2 regions of the Ligilactobacillus salivarius genome follow, and region 2 is predicted to be linked to the other one. Evidence: predicted binding sites of a transcription regulator. Region 2 holds the regulator's gene; the other holds the start of a gene.

Region 1 (15,576 bases), on a different replicon from region 2:
GCTTTAAAGTATTTATTAACTGCATCTTCCGAAAGTATCGAATATTTTTCAAATTCAACCGTCGTCGAAGCAGGTTTATGCCCAGAAGTAATTAGACGCTCCGCAAGTTTGTCGAACCATTTTTCATTTTCGTTATACAACTCTTCAAATTTTTCATGCAACGTAAAGAAATTGGCTCCTTTTACATACCAGTGATATTGGTGCAGTTTCACATGTAATGTATGCATGTTGCCTAAAAGATGATCTGCAATGGCCGCTGCATTAATTTTCGTATGATGAACATGTTCCTTGTGTTCTTGTTCTTCTTGCAATCTTTCTTGGGGTGTTCTTTCTTGAGTAGCTTTATTTTCAGTCATGATTTATTCCTCCTATAATTTTGGTTTGTTTAAAATAGCTTTCTCTTTACTGAATTTAGTATAGGATAGATTTCCGTTAAAAAAATTGACGCTCATCAAATAAAAGGATTTTTTATTTTTCTTTTTCCAAATTTGATAGAGTAGTTTGCCATATTCTTGCACCCAACGATAAATCGTCGTATGAGAAACGTTAATGCCTCGATCATATAAGATTGAACTTCACGATAGCTAAGGTTATAACGAAGATAGTAGCCCACGGCTACAATAATCACATCCTGCTGAAATTGTTTTCCTTTAAAATGATTCATCGTCATTCCTCCTGCTATCTTTTTCTATTATTCTACCTTATTTGATAGTAGATTCAAAACTTTGCAACAGAACCTTTCATCGTAATTTTGGTTGTTGCTATTTTTCCATTATTATTTAAATTACCAATTTCTAAAAAAATATAGAAAAAATCTCTAAGTATACACATTGTATATTTAGAGATTTTTGCGTATCTATATAATTTTAGTATCCGTATAAGATATCGTGCTTAATGTTTTCAGCATCAATTCCTTTATCTTGTAACGATTGACTTACAGCTTCTACAATCTTTTCTGAAGAAGATACATAATATAACGCATCATTAGCTAGTTCGCTTGTCAACTTTGTTAATTCTCTATCTACATCATTTTCATCGCGAACAAAAATAAATTCTGCATTTGGTAATGATTTCTTAAATTCAGCAAAATCTTCCTTGTAGAAATAATAATCCAAAGATGAATATACAAATTTAATCGTACGTTCACTCTTATCTTTAGCTAGTTTTTCAAGTAATGCTCTAATAGGTGTAACACCTACCCCACCAGCAAAAAATACTAAAGCTTGATTTCCGTCTTCAGGAAGTGTAAATTGGCCCAATGGACCCTTAACTTCTACTTCTTCACCTGGTTGTACAGTTAAAAGATTTTGTTTAAAGTTACTGATTTCTTTACCTGTTCTTGTACCTAGCAAGATTACATCATCTTCAGGTAAGGAAGCAAATGATAATGCACGTAACTTTTTCTTTTCTGTAATTTCTTTAGTAGGTAAGCCTAGTCTCATGTATTGACCTGCCACCCAATTCATATCATTAGGTTTTTTAATCTTTATTTCATAGTAGTCTTTTTCCAAATTTTCGATTGAAATTAATTCTGTCTTGTAGCTTGGTAATTCCTCTGCCATGATATCATCTTCTTTCCATAGAGTTATGTACAACATTATTTTATTTAACTTTTAACATTTTATCAAATATATTGCCTTAAGATTAATAATTTTCTAGTCTTTTTAAACAAATCATATCAAATGATACTAATTAGAAAGACACTTCACTCAACCTAATAGAGTCAACCAGTCTACAAACTTTTAGAATTAATCCAAAAGCTCTCGTGGACAACTTTACAACTCGTTTGGCAGTTGTGTTTTATTTCGAAAATTGTTCGTAAGCCTCCTAAATTAGAAATTTAAGTTTAGCTTAACTGGAACTAATCCAATCTCATCTATACCATGGTGAATTATACTATTTTTTCATTTCTAACATTTTTTCAATCACAGGAATATTACCTAAATCAGAAATTTCTTCTTTTGACATAACTACTAAATTAGTATCTGATTGAGCTAGCTTAGTAAATGCTACAATACTCTGATCTTTAAAGTAATTATCTGATACTGACTCCAGTGCCTCCTGAATTTTTTTAATTCGGTAACTTTCAGCATCTGCACGTTTTTTTGTAGCTTCTGCTTCAGCTTGAGCAGTCTCAACTAATGCTTGATTCTTTGCATCTGTTGTTAATTTAATGTTTCTAGCCTCACCCTCAGCTTTCGCAATTACTGCTACTCTTTCCCTATCAGCTGTCAATTGTTTATCCATTGCTTTTTGTATTTCAACAGAAGGAGTCAATTCATCAATATTAACACGATCCACATTAATACCATAGATATTAGTCAAATCACCAATTGCACTAGCTAATTCAGCATTAATCTTTGAAGTAGATCCTAACGCTGCATTCAAATCCATTCGACCAATGATATCACGTAAATGCCCTCTAACTAATTGTGCCATTGACTCAACTGAATCAGTATTTTCATAAGTATACTTTTTTGCATCTGTCACATGATAATTTAAAGTTACACTAGCTTCAATCTCCGCATTATCTTGAGTTATTACTGAATATTTTTCTAGTCTTAATGGATGCATTGCTAATTCTACTGATTGAATTCGTTGAATAAAAGGAATATAAAAGTGTAACCCAGCTTCAACACTTCGGCTATATTTTCCTAACGTTTCTACTAATCCTTGACAATTTTGTCGAACAATTTTTATTCCTAACATGATATTACCTCTTTCCTATGTTGTAAGCGGTCTTAAAGTTATTATATTGCCTACTGCTTCAATTACGATGTAGTCAATATTTTCATTTACTGATTGATTTCCTTCAATCAAATACCGATAATAAATACCTTTAATACTAACTAATCCATTGATTTGATCAATTTCTTTACCAGCTACTTTGTGACCTAAAAAATTTCTTTGCTCAAGTGAACCCTGTTCTACTTGCTTAGGTGGATCTTTTAAAGTTACCGATACAATTTCTTGCAAAGTTGCATTGACACTTTTATTTTCAAGCTGTGCTCTTTTTTCTAATTTTTGTTTCAAATCTTTTGATAACCTAAACAAAAATGAAGTCATTTTCTCATCTTGTGTCATTCTGCCACCTTCTTTCTTGATATCATTATGATATCACTTTTTATATCAATTAACTATTATTTCAACTCAAACCAAAAAAGTGCCATTGAGATTCACTCATATCTCAAATGACACTTTGTTATTACTTATTAATCTTTTTTAACACGTCTTAAGCCTAATGCACCTAAGAATCCTGCGATTGAGGCTAAGACTGCACCTAGAACAGAAGTAGATTTACTGTTATTTTCACCAGTTTGTGGTAATACTTTTACTGGTTCTGCAGCTTTTTTGCCCACTTTAGCTACAGATTTATTTGAAACAGTCTTAGTTACTACTGTTTGTTCTACTTTATTATTTGTAACAGTCTTAGTTACTACTGTTTGTTCTACTTTATTATTTGTAACTTCATTAACTTGTACTTTATTATTGTCTTGTTCTTTATCTGCAAGAACATTTAGTAACAATACCACATTACCATATTCATTAACTACTCGATAATTCTTAGCAGCTTCAACTCCAGCAGTAGCATTTACCCAGTTACCAGTATTATCTTTTACTTGTAGTGTATTGTTATTGTAATCTACTAGAACTTTGGTTGCACCATCTTTATCAGTTGTTACAGTCTTAACTGTATCACTAGCTGGTTGATAGTGAACATAGAACTTCCTAGTTACAGTATTACCTGTCAAGTCAACTACACTCAATGTATATACATGTGTTGTTTCGCCAGTTGCATCAGCTAAGTTAAATGTCTTACTAAACTTGTATGCTGGATATGGATTAGTCACTGTACTTCCATCTTGATGAGCTTCAGCAACAAAGTTCACACCAGAATTGTGGAATTCACGATAATCATTATCTCCATTGAAGAAGAAACAATATCCGTCCAAATTATCAGTAGCTTCTCCAGATACACTAAAGTCTTTATTATTAGTGTAGACTTGGTAATCACCATTACTATCCAGTTGTAAATTAGCCACATTATTTAAGCTAAGTGTTGGAAGAACTGTATCTAAGATTAACTCCATTGTACCTCTAGTTGTTGAACCATCATCTTTTGTATAGATGTAAGCAACAGGTCTTTGTGAAGTTGGTGCTGTATGGAATTGGAAACTAAATGTTCCATCACTATTTAAGTTAACCTTATTTACAGGATCATCTTCATTGTAACTATCTCCCAATACCACCAATGATTTAACATTTGGATCAACCTTACCTGTTAAAGTAAATACTTGTGTTGATGGATTATATACACCATCTTTAACAGCTTGCGCTCCTACCCAGTTGTAATCATTATCTTTCAAGTAGTCAAAGTGGATATCTGGGTTAGCATCTGCACGTGTTGTTAGGTCCTTTAGACTGTGTCCTGGCAAATCTCCTGGATTACCAATTGTAGCAGAATCAGCTTTTTCTTGAACAACATTTGTTCCTAATTGGTCAGCACTTGTAAAGGCTGGTGCTGGCGTAGGATTCTCTGTATCTGTATCAACACCCAAATAAACACCATTTGCAGAAGTTCTTTGAACATCATTAAATGTTGGTCCTACAACTTCTGTCCATCCTAATAATACAGTTCTACCACTATTATTAGTTACTTTTACGTGGAAAGTTGCTAATCCATCTTTTACATCTGCTTTATATACTGCACCTGTGAAGTAGTCGCGTGCATAAGCTTCAACATTATCCCCCTTAGTAACCGCTGCTTGTACGACTACATCATCCTTGTTGTTGCTTACGACTGTATCTAAAACAATACCAAAGTTTTCCTTAACAGTATTATTTACTTGCCATACAAAAACAGCCTTTGGAGTTGCTGTATTCAATTTATATACTACATTCTTACCAGCTGCATCTGATGTGAAGACAACCGCAGTATCACTTGTACTTACAGGAACCACAAAATTACCACTGTTATCAACTTGAACTAATGCACCATTGTAATAGAAATCAGATGTTGCATTCCCACGTAAGTTATAAGTTGAAGTTGCTGCTTGATAATCTGGGGAACTTTGATCGAGTTCTAATCCATTAGTTGCATTCCAAACAGATACTTTAGTTGTTGCATCATTATTTCCATTTACCAGTAAGGTTACTGTTGAAGTATTATCAGCTACATCGCTAACTGCAACTGATAAAGCATTCTTAGCTGCAGTAAGTGCTGCTAAAGTATCACTACCTAATACGGCTTTAAATGTTCCTGATGTTTTAGCTGCATCTAAGAACTTCGAATTCTTGCCATCATTTAACTTATAGCCAAATGTCTTATCATTAACTTTAACTACTGCATAAGAATAATCTGTAAAGCCAGATCCTGTATCTTTATAATCAAAGCTTAAAGTATGTGTTGCAGCATCATACTTAACATTTGATAATACTGGAGCTGTTGTGTCGATAACTACTGGATAATCAGCTGTTTGAACCTTATTTACACCATCATTATACAAAGTAGCAACATAACGATATGTATATTCACCATCTGCTGCATTTACCATTTCACCGGCCTTATCATCGTATACTTTTCCATCCCAAGCCAAAGTATTTGGATTATTACGCATTGAAACTGATAAAGTTACGTCTTTATTAACTCCACTTTCATAGTAAGACTTATCCAGACCTTGTTCATCTGCAACTACACGAACAACTTTTCCACTCTTATCTAATACTTCAACTTTAAGATCCTTTAGATTTTGTTTAACAAAGGCATATGGTTTTAATAAGTCACTCTTACCGTCAGCATTTGGTGAGAATGCAACTTTTCCATCTTGGTATAATTTAGCAACTTGTTGCCAATTATAATTACCTTCAAGATTTACTAAAGCCTTTAAGGAATCTTCATCAGCTACCCCTCTTGGATAGTTATCTTCATTAACAAAGTAGTTACCACCATAGACTGTGCCTTCTTGATTAGCAGCTTTGTCAAATACATCTTCACTTGTCATATCACCATAATATGCGAGATATGGAACTACTAATTGATTTTGACCATCATTTCCTACAAATCTCAACCAACCTTCAACTAATTGATTTTCTTTCAAACCTGTTAAAGATAATGTGAAATTATAAGTTGCGCTTTGTCCAGCTTTAACGGTTACTGTCTTATTTCCATAGACATGTGCTCCTGCCAGATAAACATCGTGGAAAGTTCCTGTATCGGCATCGCGCACTTCAGTTAATCCACCACCAAAATCATCAAAAGTATATGTTTGATCTTTATCGGATAAGTTCTTAAACGTTAGTGCGAATTGAGTTGAATCTCCAACTTTTCTCAAAGATACAGAACTTGTGCCGTCTGCTGCCACAACATATACTGGAGATTCTGTTGCAGCACCTGCATCAATTTCACCAGCACCTTGACGTCTAGGAGAAACTGGAGTGTCATATCCTTGTTGCGTCATTGGTTTAGCTGTATTCATGATTAAAGCTTTAGTAGCTTGAACTAAATCTGCTCCATTTAAGTTAGTAGTAGCTTTTAATCTTTGCATTACTAAAGCTGCAACCCCAGCGTTAAATGGACCAGCCATAGAAGTTCCACTCATAGTATTGTAACGATTATCGTTCCCTGTTGAAGTTACACTAACCCCAGGAGCTGATACATCTGGTTTCAAAGTGAAATCTTGTAAAGGACCCCAAGAAGAGAAGTCTGCCATGTCATCACCAGCACCTACAACCGAGTTTTCAGCTGCAACTGTCATTGCATTGCGCGATGCACCTGGATTAGCTACCGTACTACTAGAGAATGGTTCAAAGTTTCCATCTGCTCCACCTGGTTTATAAGGAACTTCTTCACCAGTAACACTTGCCGAATTACCATTGTTAGAAGCTGAAATGGAGACGAACACACCATGTTGAGTTGCATATTCAACCGCTTTCTGCTCTACATCATTCAAATTAGCAGCTGCGACGCCTTGACCTAAGGACATTTGAATTACATTAGCACCTAATTTAACTGCGTCATAAATTGCTTGAGCAATATCATCAGTATTTTCATCAGCAAATTGATCATTAAATACTCGCATCATCATTAACTGTGTTTCAGGTGCTACCCCTACTGCATAGCGTTCATTGCCATTTGGTTGGCCGTCAGCACCAATGATACCAGCAACGTGTTGACCGTGTTCTGATGCATCTGGGCCATCATCTTTAACCCAGTTGTTGTCACGACTCGCATAATTATATACGAATGGGAATTTCTCTGAAGCATATTTCCCGTAGCCTAGCTCGCTAATCTTCTTGTCAGCATCTTCCTTAGAAATTGCTGGAGATTCAGGAGCTTTAGAGAAATCTTTATGGTTTGTATCAGCACCAGAATCAATAACAGCAACCACCATACCTTGTCCTTTATAGCCATTATCCCATGCAGTTTGAACATTTCCTTTGACATGGTCTTTATAGGTTGTTGGTGGTACTGTCTGATCAGCAGTATCAGCAGTAGTTTTTGCCTGTTGAGCTGTTGTAGCTTGATTTTGACTAGCTACTGAATCAACATTGCTCGTTGCTGCTTCTTTTACGGTATCAGTTTGAACATTAGAAACATTGTTAGAACTATTACTATTGGTTGTAACAGTTGTTTGAGCTGTCGCATTATTCTGCACACTCGAACTTGATGCCTGAGTAGCTTCTGTTTTTACACTTTCACTACCAGTAACGGTATCGGCTTGAGCGTTAGAAACTGGACTTGTCACTAAAAATGTAACTCCAGAAATAGTAATAATCGCTGACACCACCCACTTAGATTTAGCTTTATAAAGCTTGTAGCGGCGTTTTTCACCTAGCAACTTTTCCATGCACTTCATCTCCTTCTTCTAAAAGTTATTTTTTATATTAACATATTTTTAATTAATAAACAATTATTCTTTAATCATTTGTTCATATTAATATGATAGAAAGCCCTATATAAAAGTTAATTGATAAAATTTACTTAATTTTTACTTTTTAATTTCTAGATTCTTATAATTTTTTTATAAAGCCCTTGCAAAAACACATTTGAATATAGTACAATTGCAGAAGATTAAGGTTTTATAGCCCTAATACCTATATTTATTGGGAGTGATTATTAATGAACAAGAACGAATTAGTAGAAGCTATCGCAGAAAAGATGGGTACAACTAAGAAAGAAGCAGAAGCAGCTGTTTCAGCATTCACAGAAACAGTTAAAGAAGCTTTAGTAGATGGTAAGAAAGTACAAATCATCGGCTTTGGTAACTTCGAAGTACGTGAACGTGCAGCTCGCAAGGGTCGTAACCCACAAACAGGTAAGGAAATCGAAATTCCAGCATCTAAAGTTCCTGCATTCAAACCAGGTAAAGGCTTGAAAGATGCTGTTAACAAATAATTATTAACAGATAATTAAAAGACCCTAGCTTGCAATTGAGTTAGGGTCTTCTTGTGTCTCTTTCTCTTATCCTTTGTACCAAACTTCAAGTAAATCTTTAGAAGTAAATTCTAAATGAGTATGGTTTCCTTGTAACAACAAATCTTCAACTAATTTTTTATCGAAACTGATATAACCTTCCCATTGGCCTTTATCAGTTATTTCAATATAAATTTCCAATAATTTCTTATCAAAATCAGCATGATTCAATAACCAGCTTAATGCACGACGTTTTCGATAACGTTCTTTAGCATTAATTAAGCGATGTTCATAACTTTCATAAGCATCTTTAACTTTTAGATATCCCAAACTATTGTTATCATCCAGAATTTTCTTTGTCTCTCTGTCAATTATTACGTATTTTCTGTTTTCACTATCTGATAATTCTTCTGATCTTATGGCAGCATACTTTTCTAGTTTATCATCTAAAACATCTTCCACTTTTATATCTTGATAATCATCTATTGTTGGTACTTCTTCTACAAGAGTATCTAATTCATCTGCATTTTCTTCTCGCCATAACTCATATTGATCCAAATACCATTGTTCATTCTCACTATATTCTTGTTTTTTATTAGATAGTATATATCCTACCAATTGATTTTCGTTTTCAGGAATAGCTTGATATTGATATGTTTTATCCAGTCTTTGAAATTTCTTTGGCCATGTAATTAAAGATGCAATATCTCCATTATTTTTGTTTCCTAAAACGTTAATGTCTGGTCTTGCTTCAAAATTTAATTGCGTACCTGATGTTAGCCTTCCAAGTTTAGCCAGACTTTTCCCATATCCCAACCAATAATATTTAGCGATTAATTCTCCAGTATCCGCTAAACATACATTCTTTAACAATACAGTTGGATATATATTTTTTAAGCTACTTGATTTTCTTTCACGAACAGTTACATCTGCTTTAATAAAAGTTGCAGTAAAATTATATTGAGTTAAATTCTTTAATTTTTTCATATTTACTGTACTCATAATTTATCCCCCATTTTTCAGTGCTAATAATAATATACGCAATTCAAAAATTTTCTCGCTAAAATTTAGAATTTATTCGACTTTATTTTTATTCCAAATCATCGTAAATTCAATTTCCCCTGTATGTTCATCATTCTGCTTAGAAACAATAGTAAACCCATTTTCACGATAAAATCTTAATGCATGTTCATTCTTTTGATACACATTTAATGACAATGTACTGTGCAATTGTTTTACATATTCCAAAAGTTGCCTACCAATACCTTGAGAACGATACGCTTTATCAACAAAAATCCCTGCAATATATTCATCCATCAGTCCAATAAATCCCTTTATTTCTCCATTTAAATCATAAACAAAAATATCAGCTTTCAATAATTGTTTTTCCACTTCTTCAAAATTAGCTTTCCAATACTCTTTAGCAATGAAAGAATGGGCATCTTCATTTCCCGCAAGCCATAACTGCATAACTATCTGAGTGTCTGATATCTGAAATTCTCTTATCATTTTATTCTCTCCTATAAATAGCTTTCTTACTCATTTATTGTATCCAAAACTAAACGATAAAATTAATGTAGCATTACTCTTACGTATCCTTTTTTATAATATTATAGAAAAGCTTTATTTTACAGAATTTTCCAAATAAAAATCCCCACCCAAAAGGATGAGGAATTCTTATTAATAAATTTTATTTTTAACCATCATTCACAGTACAGCCGACCATTAGGCCACCTTTTTCTGCATAAAAGCTACATAGTGCTGTACAAATTCCAATTTCTATCTGACAATCAGGATACTTTGCTTGAATTAAGCCCTTCAAAGCTAATGCACCTTTTTCATTGTTTGCGTGATCAATTACCACTTTTTTACTATTAAAATTATGCTTAACTAATGTATCTACCAAAGATTGATATGCACGTTTAGCTCCACGTGCTTTTCCTAATTGTTCAATCTTTCCTTCTTCGTTCGCCCAACCTAGCACATTAATTTTTAAGACTCCTGCAAGTTTCGCAACAGTTTTATTTATTCGACCATTATTTGCTAAATTCGTTAATGACTGTAATCTAAAGAAGATTTTTAAATGGTCAATATAAGCTTGAACTTGTGTTACTACTTCAGAAAAGTCTCCCCCTTCATTTAGTAATTCACTAGCTTTAACAGCTGCCATACGTTCTGCTGGACCTGCTGCTTTTGTATCAAAGACGTGTATTTTTCTATTTGGATCTTCCTCTAGAATCATTTTTTTAGCTGTTTGTGCAGTATTATACGAACCCGAAAGTGCACTTGAAATTGTAAAAATATATACTTCATCAGCATCCCCTATTGCTGCTAAATAACTTTCAACACTAGGACAAGAAGATTTTATTTCTGTTGAACTGTTTTCGATAAACTTATCGAATTCAACTTGATCAAAATCAGTACCATCTAAAAATACTTTCTCCCCACAAATTAAAGTTAAACCTACACTTTGATGTTCAATACCATTTAATGCAGTTACATTTAAATTTGCTGCTGAATCTGTAATTATTTTCTTCATAATTCCAACCATTCCTTATTTATAGAATTTTCATTAAGCTTATAAAATATAAAAAACATTGTCAACGGTTTTTAAAAAACTTATAATAAGTTTTACATTGATAAAATGTTACTTTACCTATATACTTAGGCTAGCGAGGTATCAATTTATGAATAGAGAATTTAAAATAAGCCAAAGTATCCAAAATTTTAAACTACCACGATATGACGATTTACCTGAAGTTGAATTGTATTTAGACCAAACTACTGCATACATCAGCGAAAGGCTTGAAATTTTGGGCGATGTAAAGCTAACTAGTTCGATGATTAGTAATTATGTTAAACATAAGATAATTCGCCGACCTGTTAAAAAGCGTTATGCAGCTGATCAAATTGCTGAATTATTTTTTATTGCTGTTGCTAAAAATGTAATGCAACTTAGCGATTTAAAAGCAGCAATCGAACTACAAAGACGAACATATTCAACTAAAGTTGCCTATAATTATTTTGTAGAAGAATTAGAAAATATTCTTCCGTATGTCTTTGGTTTGAAAACTGACTTAGATGAAATAGGCAATGAGCATACCGAATATCAGCGTATGCTACACAATATTATTATGGCTGTTAGTTATAAAGCTTACATTGATAAATATTATGCTAATTTACGTCAAGAAAATTAGTTCAATCTGCGATTTTAATGGTATTATAGTATTTGAGTTCGTTATAGAATCGAGATGAGTCAATTGATAGATGTAGAAGAAATTCTTGCTAAAATGAATAAAAATCAAAAGATCAATTACGATAAGGTCATGCAAAAAATGGTTAAGAAATGGGAAGAAGCTGACACTCGCCCACGTATTCTTTTACACAGTTGTTGTGCACCATGTAGTACATACACGCTTGAGTACTTAACAAAATTTGCTGATGTTACTGTTTACTATGCTAATTCAAATATTCATCCACGTGCTGAATATCAACGTAGAAAATATGTCCAACAAAAATTTATTCATGATTTTAATGAAAATACTGGCAATGATGTAAAATTTATTTCGGCCCCTTATAAACCACAAGAATATTTCGAAAAAGTTCGTGGACTTGAAAAAGAAGTCGAAGGTGGTGCACGTTGTCGTGTTTGTTATGATTATCGACTAGATAAAGTAGCACAAAAAGCTGTAGAATTAGGTTTTGATTACTTTGGAAGTGCACTAACAATTAGTCCACATAAAAATTCTCAGGTTATTAATCAAGTCGGCCTAGAAGTACAGAGTTTATATACTACCCACTACCTTCCTAGTGATTTCAAAAAAAATGGTGGTTATCAACGTTCAGTTGAAATGTGTCATGAATACGATGTTTATCGCCAATGCTACTGTGGTTGTGTCTTTGCTGCTAAAGCTCAGGGTGTTAATTTAAGTAAAATTAGACGTGAAGCACTAGAATTTTTAGAAGGTAAAGATGCAGATAAGGAATTTCCTGAAATAACTTTTAAAATTAATGGTGAAACTATTTAATTATTAAAAAGGACTGAAATTATTAAATTCAGTCCTTTTTTATTTTTCCCAATTTTAATAACCTAATATAAATTTTCCATAAATTACTTGATATATCTACTCTCACATCAACCAGTCTAATCATTTATTAATTATATATTTAATGTATAATTAATCATTTCTAACAATCGTTCTAATGTTGTTTTATAAATAACAAGGTAAGAGCAACTTTGTGAAAAAACTCCCAAAACCCGCTAATTAAAGGGGAATTAAATTTCACAAACTTTAGGTTTAGGGGTTGATATTTATCTTTTTAAGTGTTATTCTTACATTAGGTTGAAAGCGCTATCAACGAAATATGAGAAATTATTTGAATTTTTATTCATTATTTGGAATATTCATTATTTGGAAAGGAGTATCCTATTATGTTAATCGGTGTACCTAAAGAAATCAAAAAACAAGAAGAACGTGTTGGTGCTACTCCAAGTGCTGTAGCAAGCTTAGTTCATGCAGGCCATTCAGTAATTGTTGAAAAAAGAGCTGGCGTTGGCTCTGGTTTCCCAGATGAAGAATATATCGCTGCTGGTGCAACAATGGGTTCAGCAGAAGAAGCATGGGATACAGAAATGGTCATCAAAGTTAAAGAACCTTTGGAAAGTGAATACCAATACTTCAAACCAGGTCAAATCATCTATACTTATCTTCATCTGGCCGCAGATAAACCATTAACAGAAGCCTTAATTGAAAAGAAGGTTACAGGGGTAGCATACGAAACAATGGTTGGTAGAGGTGGCGGTTTACCACTTCTCTTCCCTATGAGTGAAATTGCTGGTCGTATGTCAATTCAAGTTGGATCTCATTTCTTAGAACAAGTACATGGCGGTAAAGGTATTCTATTAAGTGGTGTTTCCGGTGTACATCGCGGTAAAGTTACTATAATCGGTGGTGGTACTGTAGGTTTCAACGCTGCTAAAATTGCCGTTGGTATGGGAGCACAAGTTACAATTCTTGATATTAACGCTCAACGCTTGGCTGAAATTGACAATATCTTTGATGGAAAGATTCAAACTTTAATGTCAAATACTGCTAACATCAAGAAAGCTGTTGAAGAAGCTGATTTAGTAATCGGTGCGGTTCTAATTCCTGGCGCTAAAGCACCAAAATTAGTTACAGAAGAAATGATTAAGAATATGAAACCAGGTTCTGTTATCGTTGATATTCCTATCGACCAAGGTGGTATCTTCGAAACAACAGTGAGAGCAACTACTCATGAAGATCCAATCTATGTAACACATGACGTTATTCATTATACAGTTGCTAATATGCCTGGTGCTGTTCCAAAGACAGCTACAGAAGCACTTTCTAGTGCAACAGTACGCTATGCTATTGAAATTGCTAATAAAGGTATTGATAAAGCTGCTGCTGACGATAACACAATATTTACAGGAATTAATACACATCAAGGTAACCTTACTTCTAAAGCTGTTGCAGATAGTTTAGACCTTCCATTCACACCTTATAAAGGTTAACATTTGCTCCTTTAGCTTGGAAAGGAGGCGACCTAATCTATGAAAAATAAAATTGACGTTAATAAAGTATTAAAAAACGCCAGCATTAAGTCGGAAGACGAACGTTCTTTAGGTCTTTTTGATCTTTCCATTCTGGGAATCGGTGCGATGATTGGAACTGGAATTTTGGTTTTGACTGGTATTGTAGCCGCTACTACTGCTGGTCCGGCAGTTATCTTTTCTTTCTTAGTAGCTGCTATTGCTAGTGGTTTGATTGGGCTATGTTATTCTGAACTTTCAACTTCAATCCCTAACTCTGGAAGTGCCTACATTTATGCCTGGGTTACCATCGGGCAAGTTATGGCTTTCTTTGCTGGCTGGACACTATTAGGAGTTTATATTACTACAACAGCTACAGTTGCAAATGGATGGACAGGTTATGTCCACTCATTCTTAGCAGAATTTGGTGTACATCTACCTAAAGCTTTTCTAGCTGCACCATCAGCAGGCGGTATTATGAACTTACCAGCGATTATCATGATTCTATTCATTACCCTAGTGTTAACAAAAGGAACTAGTGAAAGTAAGCTACTTAATAACATTTTAGTTATTATTAAACTAACTGTAATTTTCCTATTCATTATTGTTAATGTTAAACACATACGTCCAACTCACTGGCATCCTTTCTTCCCATATGGTGGTAGTGGTATCATGGTTGGAGCATCAACTGTTTTCTTCACCTTTCTTGGTTTTGATGCTCTCGCTACTTCTGCAGAAGATGCTAAAAATGTTCAACATAATTTGCCTCGTGCTATTATCATTTCACTTGTAGTTTCAACTGCTTTGTACGTAGCAGTTAGTCTAGTAATGACCGGGGTTGTTCCTTACAAGGAACTCAATGTTGCTGAAGCCATGGCTTTTGTACTTTTAGAAAAGGGACATACTTTAACTGCCCAAATTGTTTCTGCCGGTGCTATTTTAGGCATCATGGCCGTAGTACTTGCCTTTGTTTATGCAGGAGCTAATATTACAATGTCCATGAGTCGTGGTGGTTTCTTACCTAAGCAGCTAGCTCACTTAAATTCTAAGAGTCATAGTCCTAACCGTGCGCTATGGTTAAATGGACTTTTAGCAGCTATTCTTGCTGGATTTATGGATATGAGAAACTTAGCTTTAATTGCTAATGTCGGTTCTCTGGCAGTCTTCAGTCTAATCTCTTTAATCGTAATTTTATTACGTAAACAGCAGCCAGATTTACCACGACCATTTAAGGTTCCGTTTGGAAATATCCTACCAATCCTATCAATCGTTGTGTGTATTGTTTTAATGATAAACATCACCCTACCAGCTTGGATTAGTTACTTTATCTGGCTCGGAATAGGTTTACTCTTCTATCTTGGTTATTCCGTTCGTCATGTTGACGTTAATCAAGAACATGCCGGAGAAGCTGAATAGATTAATATAAAAAAAATCCGTTCAATGAATTTTTGTTCATTGGACGGATTTTGTTTTGTTATCCAAGATAATTTTATAAAGACATTTGAACCAAACTAAAGAATAATAAGGCTAGGCCAAATAATCCTAAAATAACATAAAAAATACAACCTACACATCCTGCTAGATCTTCCATGTCAATCCCTCCTGTTGT
Region 2 (15,576 bases):
TTCCAATTATATTAATTAGTTCATTAGAGCATACCTCTTGAAATTTAGACAATTTCCCGTCCCACGTTAAAATTTCATCAACATTATTAAAATGATTATCCTCAATAACATGAACTAAATTATTCAATGTACTGACTCTTCCTAAAACAATACATTTCGGGCAATAGTAATTATCATAGGGTAGTTTAGCTCTTTCCTTAGTTGTTACTTTCCCACAACGATTACATTTTATTTTATTTTTAAAAACCTTAATTGCTTGATAAATTTCAATATTATCAGATGACATTATTTTTTCTTCCGATTTATCGACTACTACTAAACGACCAGCCATTTCATTAAAATCCATCCATACTTGCCCTCCCAATATTTTCTACTTTCTATATACGCAAAAATGACAGAAAATACTAAATATTTTCTGTCATTTTTTATTTTTCTATTTTATTTTCAGACAAGAGAACTATTTTTTTTATAAAATTCAATAATGGACGTCGTGATTCACCAACTAATCCAATAACCTCAACAAAAATTTCTAGTCCCAATAGTGTAGCCACTGTCAATAAAATAGAGCCCCAAAAACTAGAAATAGGATATAGCAATGAAATAGATGAAAAAATCAATGCTATTCCATAAATAACTAATACGGTTTGTCTATGACTCAATCCCATTTGCATTAGTCTATGATGCAAATGATGCTTATCAGCTTGTGAAATTGGTTTTTTATTTAAAATTCTTCGTAAAATTGCATAGACAGTATCAGTTATTGGTACCCCTAAAATAATAACTGGAATTATTATTGTAATAAATGTCGCATTCTTCAAACCATATAATGCAAAAACCGAGATCATGAAACCTATAAATAAAGATCCCGTATCACCTAAATATATCTTAGCAGGATGAAAATTATATGGCAAAAATCCTATCAATGCTGCTACTAACGTAAACATCATTATTGATATAAAAGTATTAGTTACATTTAAAAAGAAATACCCTGTAACTGCACTGGTAGATAAAGCAATAATTGCTACTCCAGTTGCTAATCCATCTAATCCATCAATTAAATTAACTGCATTAGTAATTGCTAAAATCCATATTAGTGTTATTGGTAAACTTAACCACCCTAAAGTTACTGTACCTAAAAATGGTAATGTAATAGTTGTCATTTTAATTTTAGCAATAAAAAATACTACTAAAGCTGCTAAAGTTATTCCATATATTTTCTGTCTAGGTTTTAATTCATAAATATCATCTATTATTCCAGTAGCTAAAATTATACATTCTGCTAACAATAATGCCCACAATTGTTCGATTGGGTATTGCTTTCTCAATAAAAGAAAATTAGTCACATTAAATGCTAAAAAAATAGCTAATCCACCCATTGTCGGCATAGGAACCTTATTTACACGACGAGCATTTGGATTGTCAACAGCTCCTACTTTAAATGCTAACAATCTTATAAACGGAGTCAAAATAGCTGATAGAATCATTGTTGCAAATAGAGATGCTATAATTCTATACATATTATCCTCTTTCTTAAGTTCTAACTATATGTAGAACTATGTTTTAACAATTTATTATATACCGCTATCTTATCATAACTTATCAAATTAGTCATTAATACCTAAAATAAAATAGGATTGACAATTTAACATCGCCAATCCTTATTTTAATTATTTTTTCAAATGATAATTATAAGTTGAAACAATGATGTTTTCTCGAGAATTCAAAGCTGTTCTTAAACGTAATGCTGTTTGGTTATGCAAGATATTTTGCCAAGGTTTCTTAGGTACAAATTGAGGTACCAAGACCGTAACTGAATAATTTCTTTCCGCAGCTTTCTTAGCAATAACATCACAGAATCTAATAACAGGTGTCTGAACCGAACGATAAGATGAATGTAAATCAACAAATCTCACATCGCCAAATGATTCCTTAAATTCCTTAGCAGTTTCGTGTTCTTTTTTAGGGTTAGTATCAAACGAAACATGCATTGCAATTACATAGTCACCAATTGAACGAGCATAGTTAATAGCACCAGTAGTTACATGAGTTACAGAACTAACTAATACAATAACAGTTGAACCGTCATAATCATGCAATTGAGCATCATTGCTTAATCTTAATTGAGCGGCAATCTTCACATAGTGATCGTGTATCTTATAGAATCCAAAAATCAATGCTGGCATGATAATCAAATATGGCCATACATTTGCAAAATGTAACCAGAACAAGAAAATAACTAGAGCCAATGAAATTAGAGCACCTACCAAATTAAACATTGAGTTTAAAATCCAATGTTTACCTCGTTCTCTAAACCAATGAATGATCATTCCAGACTGAGATAAAGTAAATGGCACAAACACACCTACTGCATATAAAGGTATCAATAGATTAGTTTGTCCATGGAAAATTAAAATCAAAGTAATCGCGCCAATTGCCAATGCAATAATACCATTAGAGTATCCTAAGCGATCACCCTTGTCCATAAACATATGTGGCATAAATTTATCCTTGGCAAGATTATATGCAAGGATTGGGAATGCTGAAAAACCTGTATTAGCAGCAACAGCTAAAATCATCGCAGTTGCCAATTGTAATAGATAAAATAGCACTCCATGCCCAAATACGGCAATACCTATTTGTGATAAAACTGTTTGCTTGGAATTAGGTAAAATACCTAAGTAGTAACTTAAGAATGTAATTCCAGCAAAGAAGATACCCAAAATCAATGCCATAATTCCTAATGTATTAGCAGCATTTTTACGTTTAGGTTTCTTAAAGTTTGGAACTGCATTACTAATAGCTTCAACCCCTGTTAATGAGGAAGAACCTGCAGAAAAAGCTTTTAAGAATAAAAGCACTGACATTCCAGGAACTGCTTGACCGACATGCGCAGCTGCAGCATAGTGGATATTACCTGTGAAGATATTAAACAATCCCCAACCCACCAAAGCTACAATCATAATTACAAAGAAATATACTGGAACCGTCAAAAATGAAGCTGATTCACGCAATCCTCTTAAATTCAAAGTCATAATGAACAGGACAATTAAAATAGATATACCTACACTATGAGCCCTCAAAGAAGGTATCGCAGAAGTGATTGCTTCTGTACCAGATGTTACAGATACAGCTACCGTAAGCATATAGTCAACTAATAAAGAACCTCCAGCTACTAATCCTGCACCTGTTCCCCAGTTCTGCGTAGCAACAACATAAGCACCACCACCAGAAGGATACGCATGGATAATTTGTCGATATGACATAGTTATTGCAAAAAGTAAAATCAATACTATTCCTGCTGCTGGAACTGCATACCATGTAGCTGCTGCAGATAAAACAAATAAAGCTGTTGTGATTTGTTCTGTACCATAAGCAACTGAGGATAAAGCATCTGATGAAAGTAATGCTAGAGCTTTAAATTTTGTTAACGCTTGGCCGCCTTCTTCTGTTGTCTTAAGCGGCTCCCCAATAAGTAATCTTTTTAAGTAACGCCACATAATAATTGCTCCCTTAATTTAATTATCTATTTTTCTCTTTTCTTAACTAAATGTTAAGAATATTTTGATACAAATTATATAAAATCATATTTCATTCAAAGTTTCAACAGCTATTTAATCAAAATGTTTAAAAAAGTAAATTTGTTAGAATTTTGTCACATAGGTCTCGTTAAAAATTAACCATTAATTATTAAAAATACTTTTGATTTTATTTCTAATTTTAATAAAACCATTTCGAACTAAGTTAACAATTTTGGTTGTATAACTTAATAACGTATTAATCGTTATTACAATTAATATTAATAAAACAATACATTCTTTTGATGGCAATGTGATGCCAAATAGCCATGGTAAAAACACACAACTTCCTATCAATCCTAAGATACATCCCACATAAACGGTTACTCTAAGGACATTGAATGGCTTACAAGTCTTATACAAAACTATCAATCCTACTATAGATAATAAAATAGTAGAAGCTGTTGAATAATCTGTATATTTTATTTCAAACATCGAAGCTAGAAGTACCATCATTTCCACAACTATCACATCAGTTATTCCTGCTGGAAAGGCCCTTAGTAATATATTAGATAAAAATCGCCCTTCTATCTTTTCTTTATTAGGTTGTAACGCTAGGAAAAAGGCTGGTATTCCAATTGTAAACATCCCTATCAATGAAACTTGTGCAGGCTTTAAAGGATAAGTAAATGATAAAATAACTGCTAACATTGATAAGAAAAAGGAAAATATATTCTTTACCAAAAACAAACTAGCAGAACGTTGAATGTTATTTACTACACGTCTTCCTTCTAAAACCACATCAGGCATACATGAAAAATTCGATTCCAACAGCACTACTTGCGATGAATAAACTGCAGCATCACTACCAGACGCCATAGCTATACTACAATCTGCATCTTTCAGTGCTAGCACGTCATTTACTCCATCGCCTGTCATAGCAACAGTTCTTCCTTGTTCTTTCAAAATTCGTATAATTTCTCTTTTTTGCGTTGGTGTCACCCTACCAAAAATATTATAGTTTTTAACTGCTTCAGCTAGGTCCTCTTTTGTCTCTAACTTTGTAGCATCAATGTACAAATCTGCATTTTCAATCTGTGCTTTTTTAGATATTTCTGAAACAGTTTGCGGATTATCTCCAGAAATAACCTTTACTTCTACTCCCTGCTCCTTAAAATAATTAAATGTTGCAGGTGCCTCTTTTCTTATGGGATTTGTTATTAATACATATCCTATAGGAATTACTTTACCTGTAATTTTCTTATCCATAAAACCATCTAAAGCTTTTCCAAACACTAGTACTCTGTATCCTTTTTTAGTATCTTCATTAATATTATCTTGATATAATGGAAAATCTTCACGCAATACAAATTCAGGAGCACCTAATATGTATGCATCATTTTCAAAAACAGCCCCACTATACTTATTTTTTGATGTAAATGGAATGATTTCACTTGCTATTACTTTACTCGTCTGTTTACAATAATTTCTTATAGCTTTCATAGTATTATTACTTTCATCTATTGCATAAACAAACTTTGCTAATAACTCTTCAAAGGCATCTCTGTTCTCTACATCGATTGCTTTTATTTTTTCTACTTTCATTTCATTTTCAGTAATTGTTCCTGTTTTATCTACACATAAAACATCTACCCTTGCTAGAGTTTCAATACTTTTCATATCATGAAGCAATACTTTTTTCTTAGCTAGCCTCATGGAACTAACAGCTAGTGCTACACTTGTTAACAAATACAGCCCCTCTGGTATCATACCTAAAACAGCTGCTACCATAGATGTTATATTGTCATGTAAACTTTCATGATTTATGAAAATCCCTTGTATAAATAAGACAATTCCAATCGGAACTAACGCTACACCTACAAATTTTACTAATATATCAAGATCTTGGATCATTTCAGAACGTTCAACATTTTTCATTTTCTTAGCTTCTAATGTTAACTTAGAAATATATGAGTCTTTGCCAACCGCTGTTAGTCTTGCTCTACACTTTCCAGCAATAATAAAGCTACCTGACATTAATTTATCTCCTGGCTTTTTAGGAATTTCATCAGACTCACCTGTCAATAAAGATTCGTTTACTAAAACTTCTCCACTTACAATTTCACTATCAGCTAAAATTTGATTCCCCATTTTAAAGATTACAATATCATCTAATACTAAATCTTCTGCATTTACTTGTGTAACCTCTCCATTTCTTACTACCATAGCCTGCGGAACATTTAGCATCGTTAACTTATCAACAACTTTTTTTGCCCTTAATTCTTGAATTATCCCAATAAAAATATTTGCAATAATAATCGGTAAAAAGGTTAAGTTTCTAAATGAATTTACTAAACATAAAAGTAAAGTTAATATTAAAAATATCAAATTAAAATATGTAAATATATTTTCTGCAACTATTTCTTTGGCAGTACGTACAGGTGGTTTCACTGCCTCATTACTCCAACCATTTTTCTTATATTTTTCCACTTGTTTATCCGTAAGCCCATAGTCTGCATTAGGAGTTATCCTATTTATGTCAATTTTTTCGTTACTTGATTTTTTCATTACTATCCCCCAATCCCTAACTATCACTAATGTTAGTATAACATGTAGGATATAATAAAATCATTGAACAATCTTTAACTTTTATATAATACATTTAAAATATTATATAATTTTAAAAAAATAAACACTGAAATTTCATGACTGAAATCTCAGTGTTTATTACTTATTTTAATTTAGTAATCTAAACCTAGATTACATCATACCACCCATACCTGGTGTTGCAGGCATTTGGTCGTTACTTTCTGGTTCTGGCTTATCAGCAACTACTGCTTCTGTTGTTAATAATAAAGCAGATACACTAGCTGCATTTTGAAGTGCTGAACGAGTTACCTTTGTAGGATCCACAATACCAGCTTCAACCATGTCAACCCATTCATTTGTAGCAGCATTGAAACCTACACCTGGTTTTTGTTCCTTTAATTTTTCAACAATTACAGAACCTTCTAAACCTGCATTTTCTGCGATTTGACGAACAGGTTCTTCCAAAGCACGTTTTACAATGTTAATACCTGTTTGTACGTCGCCTTCTTCTTCCAAAGCAGCAACTTTACCAATAACATTTACCAATGCTGTACCACCACCAGGAACAAATCCTTCTTCAACAGCAGCACGTGTAGCATTCAAAGCATCTTCAATACGGTACTTACGTTCTTTCAATTCTGTTTCAGTTGCAGCACCAACTTTAATAACTGCAACACCACCAGATAATTTAGCCAAACGTTCTTGTAATTTTTCACGATCAAAATCAGAAGTTGTTTCACTAATTTGCTTCTTAATTTGTTCTACACGTTCAGCAATCTTGTCCTTATCACCAGCACCTTCAACAATTGTTGTATTTTCCTTAGTTACTGTTACTTTTCCAGCAGAACCTAATTGTTCAACTGTTGTATCTTTCAATTGTAAGCCTAAGTCATCTGTGATAACAGTAGCACCTGTCAATGTAGCAATATCTTGTAACATTGCCTTACGACGATCGCCAAATCCTGGAGCTTTAACTGCAACAACGTTAAATGTTCCACGAATCTTGTTCAAAACAAGTGTAGGTAATGCTTCACCGTCTACATCATCAGCAATAATCAATAATGGACGACCTTGTTGTACAATTGATTGCAATAATGGTAATACTTCTTGAATGTTTGAAATCTTCTTATCTGTTAATAAAATGTATGGATTATCTAAATCAGCTTCCATCTTATCATTATCAGTTACCATATATTGTGATAGATATCCTCTATCAAATTGCATACCTTCAACAACATCTAAAGAAGTATCGATACCTTTAGATTCTTCAATTGTAATAACACCATCATTACCAACTTTTTCCATAGCATCGGCAATTAATTTACCAACTTCTTCGTTAGCAGATGAAATAGAAGCAACTTGTGCAATATCACTCTTGGATTCTACTGTATGGGACATTTCATGTAATGCATCAACTGCAGCCTTAGTTGCTAATTCAATACCACGACGAATTCCAACTGGGTTTGCACCAGCAGTTACATTCTTCATACCTTCATTTACAATAGCTTGTGTTAAAACAGTAGCAGTTGTTGTACCATCACCTGCAATATCATTTGTCTTAGAAGCAACTTCAGACACCAATTTTGCTCCCATATTTTCGAAATGATCTTCTAAATCAATAGCCTTAGCAATTGTTACACCATCATTTGTAATTGTGGGGGAACCATAAGATTGTTCCAAAACAACATTACGGCCTTTAGGACCAATAGTTGATTTTACTGTATTTGCTAATTTATCTACACCCTTCAACATCTTTGAACGAGCATCTTCTGAAAACTTAATTTCCTTTGCCATAAATCTCTTCACCTCAAATTAATTAAAAATTAATCTATAACCGCAATAATGTCATTTTCACGGATTACTAAATATTCTTCGCCTTCATATTTAACTTCAGAACCAGCATACTTATCAAAAACAACTGATTGACCAACTTTTACTTCAGGTTCAACCCTTTGTCCATTGTCTAAGATACGTCCGTTACCAACAGCAATTACTTCACCTGTTGTAGGCTTTTCTTTTGCATTACTTGCGATAACAATTCCACCAATGGATTGTTCTTCTTCCTTTTGAACTTTTAAAACAACGCGATCTCCTAATGGTTTAAGCACGTCTAATCCCTCCAATATCAATCATCTGTATCATTTAGCACTCTCAACTCTTGAGTGCTAACTACAATTAATACTATAACCACTTTAAATATAAATTGCAAGTATTTTTTATCACTCGACACATTAGAGTGCTAATTTTTTTATTTGACCTGTTAATGGTACAATTAAACTTAAAAATGAAAGGTGATAATTAATTTGGAACAAAGAAATTCTATTCCCTTATTGCTAACCTATATTGGTTATCAAATTTTGTTAGCAATATTCAATATTTTTTATAATCAAAGTCATAATTTTTATTTGGTTGAAACTATTATTGGAATACTCTGCATGTTGTTTATTGTTTATCTCAATCATAGATTCTCTTTTAAAAATAAATTAGAATATAAAACTATTAAACTTAAATCTATTTTACTCTGGAGTATCCTTGGTATGGTCGGTGCCCTCATAATTCAAATTGGATTATCTCGTATCGAATCAGGACTTTTTCATTTTTCATCATATTCAGCTAATACTAACCTATTGTTAGAAATTGTTCACCATTACCCATACTACATTTTAGTACCTGGAATTGTTGCACCTGTAATGGAAGAGTTAATTTTTAGAAAAGTTTTATTTGGAAATTTTTCAAGATTCATCCCTTTTCTACCTGCTGCCTTAATTTCCAGTCTTCTATTTAGTTTAGCTCATATGGATGGTCATTTCCTTATCTATGCTAGTATTGGCCTTTTGTTTTGCTATATTTACTATCGGACTGGAACGATTATTACTTCTACTTTTAGTCATATATTTCTAAACTTGTTTATTATACTTCTATCATCGCTTTAGAAGTTATTAATATCAAAAAATTGCTGAAGATTAATGTGATTAGATAACATCATAATCTTCAGCAATTTTTATTTTGAGACTCATTTCGGTCTTCTATGTAACACTACTCTTCTGTGCTTCCAAAATGATTCAAGAAATAAATCAAAGTTTCCATTTCATTCGTCAAATCTACATTTTGCACACGTATATTTTCTGGTACAGTAATTCTAAGTGGTGTAAAATTCAATATTCCCCTTACACCAACTTCCACTAACTCATCTGTAACTTTTTGTGCTACAGGAGCTGGAACAGTTAAAATTACAATTTCAATTTGCTGTAACTTTAATTGTTCTTTCATATCAGACATTGGATATACTGGAATTCCACTTTGAATTGTTCCCGTAATATCTTCATTTACATCAAATGCTGCACTAATTCTTACATGATTACTTTGATGGAAATTAAAGTTCAATAAAGCATGTCCTAAATTACCAACCCCAACCAAAGCAACATTAGTTAACGTATCTTGATTTAATTGCTTAGTAAAAAAATCAAGTAAACTTTGTACATCATATCCGTAACCACGTTTACCTAAAGCACCAAAATACGAAAAATCACGTCGAATAGTAGCAGAATCTACTTTTACGGCTTCAGCTAATTCTGTTGAAGAAACTCTATTCTTTCCAGAATTAGATAATAGTCTTAGATAACGATAATATATCGGTAGACGTTTTGCAGTAGCCTGCGGAATCTTTACTTCTGCCATTAGACTTTCCTCTTTTCGTGAAATATTTAACATAAGTTTAACACATAGCTCCACAATTATACAATATATTGGCTTAATTATCATCTTTAACGTTTTTATTTGTGAAATTTCTATGTTACACTATAAATCGTCTTAGTGTTATAATACAGTAAATTAATAGAAAAGGTGATTTTATGCTACTTTTACAAGCACAGCAAGTTGCCCGACATTTTGGAGCAGATATCCTTTTTGAGAATGTCAATCTTGATATAAAAGATAATTCCAAGATCGCACTTGTTGGTCGCAACGGAGCAGGAAAATCTACACTAATAAAAATGTTAATCGGTGAATCACTTCCAGATGAAGGAAAAATCGTTACTAAACGAGATTTAACTATTGGATATTTAGCACAACATACAGGATTAGAATCTACTAAAAATGTATTAGATGAAATGTTAAGTGTCTTTGAACCCTTGCAAAAGATGGAAGCTAAGATTCATCAACTTGAAGAAAAGATTGCTTCTCCGTCAATTCCACATGAATCTAAGGAATATCAACAATTATTAAATCAATATGATCAATTACAACATGACTTCCAAGAAAATAATGGTTATGGTTATGAAAATGAAGTAAAAGCTGTTTTACATGGTTTCCAATTCTTTGAAGAAGACTATGGAAAAATGGTTTCTGACTTATCAGGTGGACAAAAAACTCGTTTAGCTTTAGCTAAATTACTTTTAGAAAAACGTGATTTATTAATCCTTGACGAACCTACTAACCACCTCGACATTGAAACTTTGACTTGGTTAGAAAATTATATCCAAGGTTATACCGGTGCCCTTTTAATTGTTTCACATGACCGCTACTTCTTAGATAAAGTTGTCAATGAAGTTTATGAATTAAGTCATCAACATTCTAGTCATTATGTTGGAAATTATTCTCATTATATTGAAGAAAAAGCTTCTCGCTTGCGTACTCAATGGAAAGAATATGAAAAGCAACAAGTGAAAATTCAAAAATTAGAGGATTTTGTTAATAAAAACTTAGTTCGAGCTTCCACAACTAAAAGAGCTCAAAGTAAAAGAAAACAATTAGAGAAAATGGATAGATTAGAGCGTCCTGAAGGTGAAGAAAAAGGCCCTCATTTTAAATTTCATGCTAGCAAGGAAAGTGGAAATGTAGTTTTAAAGGTTACAGATGCTGCTATTGGCTATGATTCAAAAGTTATTTCAAATCCTATCACTTTCGAATTACGCAAACATCATGCAATGGCTGTTGTCGGACCTAATGGAATTGGCAAATCCACCTTACTAAAGAGTATTTTAGGAAATATTCCTTTCATCCATGGATCTGCTACTTTTGGTACTAATGTTCAAACTGGGTACTACGATCAGGAACAACAAAACCTACATGATAAAAAAACTGTCTTAAATGAAATCTGGGATGATCATCCTAATATGTTAGAAAAAGACGTTCGCTCATTATTAGGTAGTTTCTTATTTGTCGGTGATGATGTTAAAAAAGTAGTACATAATCTTTCTGGTGGGGAAAAGGCCAGATTAACATTAACAAAACTTGCTCTACAAGAAGATAATTTCTTAATGCTCGACGAACCCACTAATCATTTAGATATAGATAGTAAAGAAGTATTAGAGAGTGCTTTAATTGATTTTGAAGGAACCATCTTATTTGTTTCCCATGACCGTTACTTCATCAATCAAGTCGCTGATACCGTTCTTGAAATCACTCCAGAGGGAAGTAACTTATACCTTGGTAACTATGATTATTATTTAGAGAAAAAAGCTGAATTAGAAGCAATTGAAGCAGCTAAAGAGGCAGAACAATCTCAAGATGATCAACAAGTTTCAAAAACTTCTCAAAAGCAACTTAACTATAAGAAAAGTAAAGAATTACAAAAACAACAGCGTAAATTACAACGTTTAGTTGATGATGCTGAATCTGAAATGGAACGTCTTGAAGAATTAAAAACTAATATAGAGCAAGAAATGACACTACCTGATAATTTCAATGATCCACAAAAAATGGATGAGTTACACACAAAGCTATCTAAGGCAACAAATGATTTAAATGAAGCCGAAAGTAAATGGACTGAACTAAGTTTAGAATTAGAAGGATTACAATAAAAAAGATGTAAGACTTAATACCAGAGTTATGCTCACTCTAGTCATACTAAGTCTCACATCTTTTTATTTTTCTACCATCCATTCAAATTCTAGACTTGGTTCAGCATTCAATGTCATGTCAGCTCGAACACCATGCTTGAAAGCCACATATCCAGCAGCACCTATCATCGCTGCATTATCACCACATAATTTCAAAGGTGCTTTCAACAATTCTACATCTTTAAATGCTGTTAATTCCTTATCTAATCTTGTTCTTAATCCTTGATTAGCAGCTACGCCTCCAGCAAGAATTAATTGTTTTACCTTAAAATGTCCCAATGCTTTGACAGTTTTGCTACTTAATACATCAACTACACTTTGTTCAAAACTTGTAGCTAAATCTGCCTTATCAAGTTTTTCTCCAATTTGACTAGCATGATGTACAGTGTTAATAAACGCACTCTTCAAACCACTGAAACTAAAATCAAAGTTATCTTCTTTCTCCATCGCTCTTGGAAAATTAAAAGTATCTTTCCCCGTTTTAGCTAATTCATCGATTTCCTTACCAGACGGATACTTCATTCCCATTACTCTACCTACTTTATCAAAAGCTTCTCCAGCTGCATCGTCACGAGTTTCACCAATTATTTGGAATTTATTTTCCTCAGGCATATATACTAATTCAGTATGTCCTCCCGATACTAATAAAGCTAAAGCTGGAAATTTTATCTCTCCTATAAATCTTGCGGCATAGATATGTCCAGCCATATGATTTACTGGAATTAATGGTAAATTATGTGCAAATGCAATGGCTTTAGCAGCAGCTACACCTACTAATAAAGCACCCACTAACCCTGGACCATAAGTCACTGCTATCGCATCCAAGTCCTCGTAATCTATATTAGCTTCATCAAGAGCATCTTGTATGCAATATGTTATCTGTTCAATGTGATGTCTTGAAGCAACTTCTGGAACAACCCCACCAAATCTTTGATGACTAGCCACTTGAGTTGCAACTATGTTTGACAAGATTTCATTTCCATTTTTTACTACTGCTACACTTGTCTCATCACAACTAGATTCAAAAGCTAAAATTATATTATCTTTTTTATCCATTATTCTCCACCTTAAATTTTAAATTATAAATAGACGTACATTTCTATTGCATCTTCCAAAGTTTCAGTATAATAATTTTTTAAGAATTTTCCTTCTTTAAAACCCATTTTAGCGTACAATGATTTCGCAATAATGTTATTATTGTTCACTTCTAAAGAAATTACTTTATAGCCTTCATCTTTGCAAAAATCCATTACTTTTTTCATCATAAACTTTGCTAGTCCTTGTCCTTGATATGGAGTAACAACTGCAAAATTAGTAATATGTGCTTCACATTTTAATGGATAAAAGTCTACACCTATAAATGCAATAACTTCATTTTTAGCTACTGCAGATATATAAATCGAACGTCTATTGTTCAACATTTCTTGCAAAAACGCTGTATGATTCCATGGTGTTTTTCCATCATAAACGTCTTCTTCAATTTGTAGAAAACTATTAATATCTGTAACTATAGCTTGCCTTAAAGTAATTCTATTTTGATATAAACATTCCTCAAAAGAATAAACTTTCTTATATTGTTTAAACATTGTTTTATAATTGGTCATTAAATTTTTTAACGTACTTAATTTTTTCATCACTATTCTTATCTAGCCACTGCTTTTCAGCTTGTGTTAATCTCAAATAATCTGGAATAAAATCGTTAATATTTTCTACTACGCTTTCTTTCTGTCCTAAAACACCTAACACCATTGCTGACGGATAATTATCTTTTCCTTCAGCAAAAATATAGTCTTCTCCAGTAAAGAATTCACCAATTTCTTTTTCTAACTTAATTGCATCTTCACCCACAAAGACAATTTCATTGCCTTTTAATTTTTCTTGAAGTTTTTCTAAAGAAATATGCCCGTCAGGCATTACATTAACCAATTCTCCATTTTCCCAACGATATACCCCGGCAAAAACATTTTGTCTTCTAGCGTCAAATAAAGGGACAATAATCCTATTAGTATTTTTATAGTTTGCCGCCAATACTTTTAAACTAGAAACCCCCACCAATTCTTTATTTAAAGTAAACGCAAAAGTCTTTGCCGTAGTAACTCCTATTCTTAAACCCGTATATGAACCTGGACCTTTAGCAACAACAAATCTATCTATTTCTTGAATCGTTGTTGCAGCTTTTTTTAATAAATCTTCTACAATTGGCATAAGTGTAGTACTATGATTTTTTAAAACATTAGTAGTAGTTTCTGCTAACAATCTTTTATCTTCTAATATTGCCACACTTAGAGGTCTATTAGACGTATCTATTGCCAATATTTTCATAATTATATTCACCTCGTTTGAGTTTTACTCGTATAATTTTATCACACTAACTTATTGATTAAAAATCTGTTATCTTAATTCTTTCTCGACATTCATTTTTTAGGTAGTTATAATTAGCTTACATATATTTATTCTTATGAGGTGGTTTAATTTGAAAAACATATTAATACTACATACTGGTGGAACAATTGCAATGTCTGAAGATCAAAATGGTGCTGTATCTCCCGATTCTTCTAATCCTCTTAATCAATTTGCTAATCCTTTTGCTGGAAAATTAAACTTAATTACTGAAGATATTTTCAATTATCCTTCTCCACATATTGGACCTAAACAAATGCTTCTACTGGAAAAAAGAATTTTACGTGCTGCTGATGAAAATATTGATGGTGTTGTTATCACTCACGGTACAGATACTCTTGAAGAAACTGCTTATTTTTTGGATTTAACCATTCCTAGTAAATTTCCTATCGTTATTACTGGTGCAATGCGATCCGCAAATGAAATTGGATCTGATGGTCTACATAATTTTCAAACAGCTATTCAAACTGCTGCTAGTGATGAAGCTCATGGTAAAGGTGTTTTAGTAGTAATGAATGATGAAATTCATACTGCTAGATATGTTACAAAAACTCATACAACCAATGTTGCAACTTTTAGAACTCCAACTTTTGGACCAATTGGTTTAGTATCTAAACATAAAGTTTCATTTTTTGAAGAGTTACTTAGACATACTGCCTTACCTATCCAAAATGTTGTAAATCATGTATATTTATTAAAAGCATATGCTGGTATGGATAATGAACTTTTTAATTTTATTGCTAGCGATACAAGTAATACTAATGGTTTAGTTATAGAAGCTCTTGGTGCTGGAAACCTTCCACCACATGTACTTCCTAGTTTAAAGAAAATCATTGATAAAAATATTCCTGTCGTTTTAGTTTCTAGATGTTTTAATGGTATCGCTGAAGATGTTTATTCTTACGAAGGTGGCGGTGTTCAGTTAAAGGAGATGGGCGTCATATTCTGCCAAGGATTAAATGGTCAAAAAGCTCGAATAAAATTATTAGTTGGTATTAGTGCCGGCTTGAAAGGTAAAGATTTAGTTAATTTTGTTAGCGATGCAATCTCATAATAATAAAATAAGCACTGACAATAGAATTATTATTCTATCTATTGTCAGTGCCTTTTCTTTTATATCCACTCACATTCAGCTAAACATGATACTTTATCATTATTCTTAACTTCATGTAAAGTAGTAATTGTATCATTACTATTTATTATTTGGATATTGCTTGTTACTATATCACCAT

The links. Region 2 encodes Rex, which represses fermentation and respiration genes when NADH is low (regulators of the CRP and FNR family bind a similar motif). Its sites were predicted from a motif close to TTGTGAANTANTTCACAA; they were not measured.
Region 1: ald (alanine dehydrogenase) is a predicted target of Rex. The motif match lies at 12,620-12,637, and genes of this name have one in related genera.

Annotation. Positions count from the first base shown of each region.
Region 1 is NZ_CP117984.1:54,931-70,506, forward strand. Features, by position in the region: gene PTA89_RS09155 (Dps family protein) at 1-356, opposite strand, end outside; partial or broken gene PTA89_RS09160 (IS6 family transposase) at 456-664, opposite strand; gene PTA89_RS09165 (FAD-dependent oxidoreductase) at 867-1,598, opposite strand; gene PTA89_RS09170 (SPFH domain-containing protein) at 1,897-2,709, opposite strand; gene PTA89_RS09175 (hypothetical protein) at 2,725-3,084, opposite strand; gene PTA89_RS09180 (S8 family serine peptidase) at 3,213-7,847, opposite strand; gene PTA89_RS09185 (HU family DNA-binding protein) at 8,120-8,395, shown strand; gene PTA89_RS09190 (hypothetical protein) at 8,462-9,415, opposite strand; gene PTA89_RS09195 (N-acetyltransferase) at 9,488-9,922, opposite strand; gene PTA89_RS09200 (DegV family protein) at 10,110-10,952, opposite strand; gene PTA89_RS09205 (DUF1836 domain-containing protein) at 11,101-11,610, shown strand; gene PTA89_RS09210 (epoxyqueuosine reductase QueH) at 11,674-12,441, shown strand; gene ald (alanine dehydrogenase) at 12,846-13,949, shown strand; gene PTA89_RS09220 (APC family permease) at 13,989-15,383, shown strand.
Region 2 is NZ_CP117983.1:1,233,869-1,249,444, forward strand. Features, by position in the region: gene PTA89_RS06095 (DEAD/DEAH box helicase) at 1-346, opposite strand, end outside; gene PTA89_RS06100 (glycosyltransferase family 4 protein) at 426-1,517, opposite strand; gene PTA89_RS06105 (APC family permease) at 1,668-3,497, opposite strand; gene PTA89_RS06110 (cation-translocating P-type ATPase) at 3,681-6,083, opposite strand; gene groL (chaperonin GroEL) at 6,276-7,898, opposite strand; gene groES (co-chaperone GroES) at 7,928-8,212, opposite strand; gene PTA89_RS06125 (CPBP family intramembrane glutamic endopeptidase) at 8,408-9,037, shown strand; gene PTA89_RS06130 (redox-sensing transcriptional repressor Rex) at 9,141-9,782, opposite strand; gene PTA89_RS06135 (ABC-F family ATP-binding cassette domain-containing protein) at 9,956-11,905, shown strand; gene tsaD (tRNA (adenosine(37)-N6)-threonylcarbamoyltransferase complex transferase subunit TsaD) at 11,969-13,000, opposite strand; gene rimI (ribosomal protein S18-alanine N-acetyltransferase) at 13,024-13,548, opposite strand; gene tsaB (tRNA (adenosine(37)-N6)-threonylcarbamoyltransferase complex dimerization subunit type 1 TsaB) at 13,535-14,266, opposite strand; gene PTA89_RS06155 (asparaginase) at 14,418-15,398, shown strand; gene PTA89_RS06160 (acyl-[acyl-carrier-protein] thioesterase) at 15,458-15,576, opposite strand, start outside.